Ramlibacter pinisoli: one gene and its partner. The protein of the gene in region 1 interacts with the protein of each later gene in a pairwise test. Links are inferred from orthologs where the notes say so. Each region holds a gene or a part of one and is shown in the gene's direction. Other genes may lie near its edges.

What was found.
Region 2: the proteins of GON04_RS15290 (region 1) and dnaE interact in binary tests that used the Escherichia coli proteins (3 or more experiments, as listed by UniProt). The link is inferred for Ramlibacter pinisoli from one-to-one orthologs.

What each region holds. Positions count from the first base shown.
Region 1 is NZ_WSEL01000009.1:169,716-172,782, forward strand. Bases 65-3,063 are described here. They hold GON04_RS15290 (pyridoxal phosphate-dependent aminotransferase), read left to right. Parts: upstream 65-977; coding sequence 978-2,150; downstream 2,151-3,063. Other genes in these bases: GON04_RS15285 (CysB family HTH-type transcriptional regulator), read left to right, coding at 65-988; GON04_RS15295 (ketopantoate reductase family protein), read right to left, coding at 2,160-3,059. Also shown: more of GON04_RS15285, read left to right, coding at 44-64. UniProt on the Escherichia coli protein: Shows aminotransferase activity with methionine and histidine as substrates, and to a lesser extent also with phenylalanine.
Region 2 is NZ_WSEL01000003.1:442,460-446,602, reverse strand. What follows is about bases 1-4,075. They hold dnaE (DNA polymerase III subunit alpha), read left to right. Parts: upstream 1-389; coding sequence 390-3,875; downstream 3,876-4,075. Other genes in these bases: GON04_RS03295 (alpha/beta hydrolase), read left to right, coding at 3,910-4,075; GON04_RS03305 (sulfurtransferase), read right to left, coding at 1-339. Outside these bases: more of GON04_RS03295, read left to right, coding at 4,076-4,143. UniProt on the Escherichia coli protein: DNA polymerase III is a complex, multichain enzyme responsible for most of the replicative synthesis in bacteria. This DNA polymerase also exhibits 3' to 5' exonuclease activity. The alpha chain is the DNA polymerase catalytic subunit.

The sequences.
Region 1 (3,067 bases):
ACCTCATCATGCATAATGGATCGTCTTATCAGATGATTCAGGCATGAACCTCCATCAGTTCCGGTTTGTCCAGGAAGCCGCCCGGCGCAACCTCAACCTGACCGAGGCGGCCAAGGCACTCCACACATCCCAGCCGGGGGTGTCCAAAGCCATCATCGAACTGGAAGAGGAACTCGGCGTCGAGATCTTCGCCCGCCATGGCAAGCGCCTGAAGCGCGTGACCGAACCGGGCCAGCACGTGCTGCGCAGCATCGAGTTGATCATGCGCGAGGTGGGCAACCTCAAGCGCATCGGCGAGCAGTTCAGCGCCGAGGACAGCGGCACGCTGTCGATCGCCACCACCCACACACAGGCCCGCTACGTGCTGCCGGTGCCGGTGGCCCGCTTGCGCGAGGCCTACCCGAAGGTGAACGTCAGCCTGCATCAAGGCTCGCCGGACCAGGTGGCCCGGATGCTGATCGACGAGGTCGCCGAAATCGGCATCGCGACGGAATCGCTGTCCGACTACCAGGAACTGGTCACCCTGCCCTGCTACGAGTGGCAGCACGTCCTGGTGATGCCCCAGGACCACCCGCTGTCCAGGAAGGAGCGAGTGACGCTGGAAGACCTGGCCGCCGAACCGATCATCACCTACCACCCTTCGTTCACCGGGCGCACCCGCATCGACACCGCGTTCGCGACGCGCAAGCTCCAGCCGCGCATCGCGCTGGAGGCCATCGACTCCGACGTCATCAAGACCTATGTGCGCCTCGGGCTGGGGATCGGCATCGTGGCCGAGATGGCCGTGCGCGATGACGGGCAGAATGCCGATCTCGCGGTGCGGCCGCTGGGGACGCTGTTCGGGCAGAACGTGGCGCGGGTCGCGTTCAAGCGCAGTGCCTACCTGCGCAACTTCGTCTTCAAGTTCGCCGAACTGCTGTCCGACCGGCTCGACCGGAACCTGATCGCCAAGGCCATGACCGGCCACGTCAATGACTATGAGCTCTGACACCCTCGTCGCTCGCACGCCCGCCGTGCGCACCAAGCTGCCCGCCGTCGGCACGACCATCTTCACCGTGATGTCCGCCCTGGCGACCGAGACGGGCGCCGTCAATCTCGGCCAGGGATTCCCCGACTTCGAGTGCGACCCGAAGCTGGTGCAGGCCGTGACGGACGCGATGACCCGTGGCCTCAACCAGTACCCGCCCATGACCGGCGTGCCGGCCTTGCGCGACGCGGTGGCGGCGAAGATCTCGGCCCTCTACGGCCATGCCTACGACCCGGCGACCGAGATCACCATCACGGCCGGCGCCACGCAGGCCATCATCACCTGCATCCTGGCGGTCGTGCGGCCCGGCGACGAGGTCATCGTGCTGGAGCCTTGCTATGACAGCTATGTGCCCAACATCGAGCTGGCGGGCGGTACCGTCGTCCGCGTGCCGCTGGTGCCGGGCACGTTCCGCCCCGATTTCGATCGCATCGCGGCGGCCCTGAGCCCGCGCACGCGCGCCATCCTGGTCAACTCGCCGCACAACCCCAGTGCCACCGTGTGGAGCCGCGAGGACATGCTGCGCCTGCAGGACCTGCTGGCACCCACCGAGGTTCTCCTGATCAGCGACGAGGTGTACGAACACATGGTGTTCGACGGCCAGCAGCACCAGAGCGCGTCGCGCTTCCCGGGGCTGGCTGCGCGCAGCTTCATCGTCTCGAGCTTCGGCAAGACCTACCACGTGACCGGCTGGAAGGTGGGCTACGTGGCGGCGCCCGCCTCCTTGTCGGCCGAATTCCGCAAGGTGCACCAGTTCAACGTCTTCACCGTCAACACGCCGGTGCAGCACGGGTTGGCAACCTACATGGCCAACCCCCAGCCCTACCTGGACCTGCCCGCCTTCTACCAGCGCAAGCGCGACCTGTTCCGTGCCGGACTGCAGCGCACCCGGTTCCGCCTGCTGCCCAGCCAGGGCAGCTATTTCCAGTGCGTCGACATCTCCGCCGTCAGCGACCTGTCGGAACAGGAGTTCTGCCTGTGGCTGACGCGCGAGATTGGCGTCGCGGCCATCCCGCTGTCAGCCTTCTACGGCGAAGGCTTCGACCAGCGCGTGGTCCGCTTCTGCTTCGCCAAGCGGGACGAGACGCTGCACACGGCCCTCGACCGACTCGCCCGCCTGTAGCGGGCCCGATCAGCCGGCCGTCCGGCCTTCGATCAGCTTCACCAGCGCCCAGAGCGTCCGGTTCACCGGCGTGGCGACGCCCAGCGCTGCGCCGCGGCGCACGACCAGGCCATTGAGGTAATCGATCTCGCTCGGCTTGCGGCGCGCGAGGTCCTGCGCGGTGGATGAGAACTGCGTCGGCATCGTCTCGGCGATGCGGTGCACCGCCAGGTCGATGTCGCCCGGCACCTGCACGCCCTCCGCATGGGCGACGGCAAGGCATTCCGCCACCGCGTCGCGCATCACCTCGGGAATCCCCTCGCAGCGCACGTTCTCGCCGTAGGGGCGCTGCGCGATGGCCGACACCGCGTTGTACGCGCAGTTCAGGATCAGCTTGGTCCACAGCGCCCCGCGCACGTTTGCGGACACCTCGGTCGGCACACCGGCGGCAACCAGGGCACGGGCGACCGCCTCGGACCGCGCCGATGGCTCGATCACGAGTTCCCCGCGCCCATGGTGGCGCACGTGGCCCGGGCCCGCCATCTCCGAGGCGACGTAGACGACCGCCGCGGCGACGGCGTGGTGCGGCAGGACCAGTCGCAGGCGGTCGGCGTTGTCCACGCCGTTCTGCAGGCACAGCACGAGTGCACCCGGGGCCAGGTGGCCGGCCAGTTGGCGTCCGGCGGACTCGGTGTCCATCGACTTGACACTGAACAGAACCAGGTCCGCGCCTTGCACGACGGCCGCGTCGGTACTCGCCCGCACGCGGACCTGCTCGTCGAACTGGCGGGTTTCCAATCGCAACCCGGTCTGCTCGATGGCCGCCACGTGGCTCTGGCGTGCGACGAGCGCAACGTCATGACCAGCCCGCGCGAGCATGGCGCCGTAGTAGCAGCCGACGGCGCCTGCGCCCATGACCGCAATCTTCAGGTGTGCAT
Region 2 (4,143 bases), on another replicon or contig:
GACGGCGGGCGCGCGGCCGGCTTGCGGCGCGATGGCGGGCTGGTTCATGCGGATGATCTCGCGCTTGACCTTGACCAGCAGGCGGCGGAACGGCTGGGCGCGCGACCAGCTGCGCTTGGCCTCCAGGGCCTGCAGTCCGGGCTGCCGGCGCACCAGCGCGAGCAGCGCGTCGACCTGCGGCGCGTGGCCGGCCAGGAACAGGTTGATGCCCTCGTGCGCCAGCAGGATGGTGCCCCGCAGGCCCAATGCCGACGCCTCGGCGTGCAGCAGGTCACGCAGGTGTTGCGGCTCGTCCAGCCGGGCGAATCGATAGCCCGACACATTCAACACGGCGTCCATCCGGGAATTCTACGAAGGGCGGCGCCATGGCCCTTCCTACAATCGGAACCATGTTCGTCCACCTGCGCCTGCACACCGAATTTTCCGTCGTCGACGGCACCAACCGCATCGACGACGTCGTGAAGGCCGCGGCCGCCGATGGCCAACCGGCCCTGGCGATCACCGACCTGAACAACCTGTTCGGGGCCATCAAGTTCTACAAGGCCGCGCGCGGCACGGGCGTGAAGCCGCTGGTCGGCGCCGAGCTGCTGCTGCAGGGCGTCGGCACCGACGAGACGGCGCTGTCGCGCGTGCTCGTGCTGGTGCAGAACCGTGTCGGCTACCTGAACCTGTGCGAGCTGCTGGCACGCGCCTGGACCCGCAACGTGGTGCGGGCGCAGGCCGCCTGCAGGTTCGAGTGGCTGCGCGAGCTGGCCGAAGGCCTGATCCTGCTGTCGGGCGCCCAGGCCGGTCCGGTGGGGCAGGCGCTGGCGCAGGGCGACGAGGCGCGCGCCAGCCAGGTGGCGCTGGAGCTGGCGTCGGTCTTCCCGCACCGCTTCTACGTGGAGATCCAGCGCGCCGGCCGGGCCGACGACGAGCGCCACGTGGCGGCGGCGGTGCAGCTGGCGGCCAACCTCAAGCTGCCGGTGGTCGCGACCCACCCGGTGCAGTTCACCGCGCCGGACGACTACGAGTCGCACGAGGCCCGGGTGTGCATCGCCGAGGGCGAGATCCTGGCCAACCAGCGCCGGGTACGCAAGTTCACGCGCGACCAGTGGTTCAAGCCGTCCGCCGACATGGAGGCGCTGTTCGCCGACGTGCCGTCGGCCGTGGCCAACACGCTGGAGATCGCCAAGCGCTGCAACCTGGTGCTGGAGCTGGGCAAGCCGCGCCTGCCCAACTTCCCGACGCCCAACGGCATGCCGATCGACGAGTACTTCCGCTTCGCCTCGCACGAGGGGCTGAAGGAGCGGATGGCACAGCTGTACCCCGACGCGGCTGCGCGCGACAAGCAGATGGCGCGCTACGTCGAGCGCCTCGAGTTCGAGATCGGCACCATCCTCAAGATGGGGTTCCCGGGCTACTTCCTGATCGTGGGCGACTTCATCAACTGGGCCAAGAACAACGGCTGCCCGGTGGGGCCGGGCCGCGGCTCGGGTGCCGGCTCGCTGGTGGCGTACGCGCTCAAGATCACCGACCTCGACCCGCTGCAGTACAACCTGCTGTTCGAGCGCTTCCTGAACCCCGAGCGGGTGTCGATGCCCGACTTCGACATCGACTTCTGCCAGGGCAACCGCGACCGCGTCATCGAGTACGTCAAGGACAAGTACGGCCGCGAGGCGGTCAGCCAGATCGCCACCTTCGGCACCATGGCCGCGCGCGCGGCCATCCGCGACGTCGGCCGCGTGCTGGACATGAGCTACACGTTCTGCGACGGCATCAGCAAGCTCATTCCCAACAAGCCCGGCACCCACATCACCATCGCCGAGGCCATCCAGCAGGAGCCGATCCTGGCCGAGCGCCTGGACAAGGAAGACGAGGTCAAGACCCTGCTGGCCTTCGCGCAGAAGCTCGAGGGCATGACCCGCAACGTCGGCATGCACGCCGGCGGCGTGCTCATCGCCCCGGGCAAGCTCACCGACTTCACGCCGCTGTACCAGCAGCCGGGCAGTGATTCGGCGGTGAGCCAGTACGACAAGGACGACGTCGAGGCCGCCGGCCTGGTGAAGTTCGACTTCCTGGGCCTGGCCACGCTCACCATCCTGGAGATCGCCCGCGAGTTCATCCGCCAGCGCCACGCCAGCCAGAAGGACTTCACCTTCGAGGCCATCCCGCTGGACGATGCGCCCACCTACCGGCTGTTCGCCGACGGCAAGACCGAGGCGGTGTTCCAGTTCGAATCGCGCGGGATGCAGGGCATGCTGCGTGATGCGCGGCCCACCCGGCTGGAGGACCTGATCGCCCTGAACGCGCTGTACCGGCCGGGCCCGATGGACCTGATCCCCAGCTTCGTGGCGCGCAAGCACGGCCGCGAGACCGTGGAGTACCCGCACCCGCTGGTGGCCAACATGCTCTCGGAGACCTACGGGATCATGGTCTACCAGGAGCAGGTGATGCAGACGGCGCAGATCCTGGGCGGCTACTCGCTCGGCGGCGCCGACCTGCTGCGCCGCGCGATGGGCAAGAAGAAGGCCGAGGAGATGGCCCTGCACCGCGAGACGTTCCGCGCCGGTGCGGCCAAGAACGCCATCCCGCAGGAGAAGGCCGACGAGATCTTCGACCTGATGGAGAAGTTCGCGGGCTACGGCTTCAACAAGTCGCACGCCGCCGCCTACTCGCTGCTGGCCTACCACACGGGCTGGCTGAAGGTGCACTACACGGCCGAGTTCTTCTGCGCGAACATGACCGTGGAAATGGACAACACCGACAAGCTGAAGGTGCTGTTCGAGGACGCGGTGAAGAACTTCGGCCTGTCGTTCGAGCCGCCCGACGTCAACCGCGGCGGCTACCGCTTCGAGCCGGTCACCGACAAGGTCATCCGCTACGGCCTGGGGGCCGTCAAGGGCACGGGCCAGCAGGCCATCGAGGCCATCGTCGCGGCGCGCGAAGGCAAGGGGGCCGGCTCGTCCGGGTCCACGTCCGGCCCCTTCACCAGCCTGTACGACTTCTGCGTGCGGGTCGACCGCACCCGCATCAACAAGCGCACGGTGGAAGCCCTGATCAAGGCCGGCGCCTTCGATGCGCTGCAGATGAACCGGGCTGCGCTGGTGGCCTCGATCGACCGCGCGTTCGACTTCGCCAATGCCGCCGAGGCCAACGCCCACCAGGGCGGCCTGTTCGACATGGGCGATTCGCATGCCGCCAGCACGCAGGAGCCGCCGCTGGTGGAGGCCATGCCCTGGGGCGTGAAGGAGCGGCTGACGTTCGAGAAGACGGCGGTGGGCTTCTACCTGTCGGGCCACCTCTTCGACGAGGTGGCGCTGGAGGTGCGGCGCTTCGTGCGCACCAAGGTCGACGACCTGGTCGACAGCCGCGACCAGCAGCTGCTGGCCGGCATCATCACCGACTTCCGCGTCATCAACGGCCAGCGCGGCAAGCTGGCGCTGTTCAAGCTGGACGACAAGAGCGGCACCATCGAGGCCACCGCCGACGAGGCCGTGATCAACGCCCACCGCAACCTGCTCAAGGACGACGAGCTGGTCATCGTGCAGGCCAAGCTGCAGCCGGACCGCTTCACCGGCGGCTTCCGGCTCTCGATCCAGCAGGCCTGGGACCTGGCGACGGCGCGCTGCCGGTTCGGCAAGTTCCTGCGCGTGGCAGTCAACGGCAAGGCACCCGACATCCAACGCCTGGTGCGCGAGTTCCCGGCCCGGCGCGAGCAGACGGAGCAGGGCGACGTGGTGCGCGGGCTGCCGGTGCGGCTGGCGCTGCGGCGCGACGCGGCGACGGCGGAGCTGCAGCTGGGCGAGCAGGCCCGCTTCTTCCCGACCGACGCGGCGCTGGCCAGCTGGATGGCGCAGGCCGACAACGGGGCGGCGCAGATCGTCTACGACTGAGGTGGCGCCCGCGCGGCGCGAGGAGGGGACAGGCATGATCGATCGACTGGATCGCCGGCAGGCGCTGGGCGCCGTGGGCGTGTTGCTGGCCTGCGGGGCCAAGGCCCAGGCGGCTGTAGGCACGGGCGTGCTGCTGCTGCACGGCAAGACAGGTTCCGCGCAGGAGACCGGCTCGCGGCTGCTGAAGTCCAGGCTGGAAGATGCAGGCCTGCTGGTCGTGGCGACGGACATGCCGTGGTCGAAGCGGCGCTACATCGATGGCGACTGG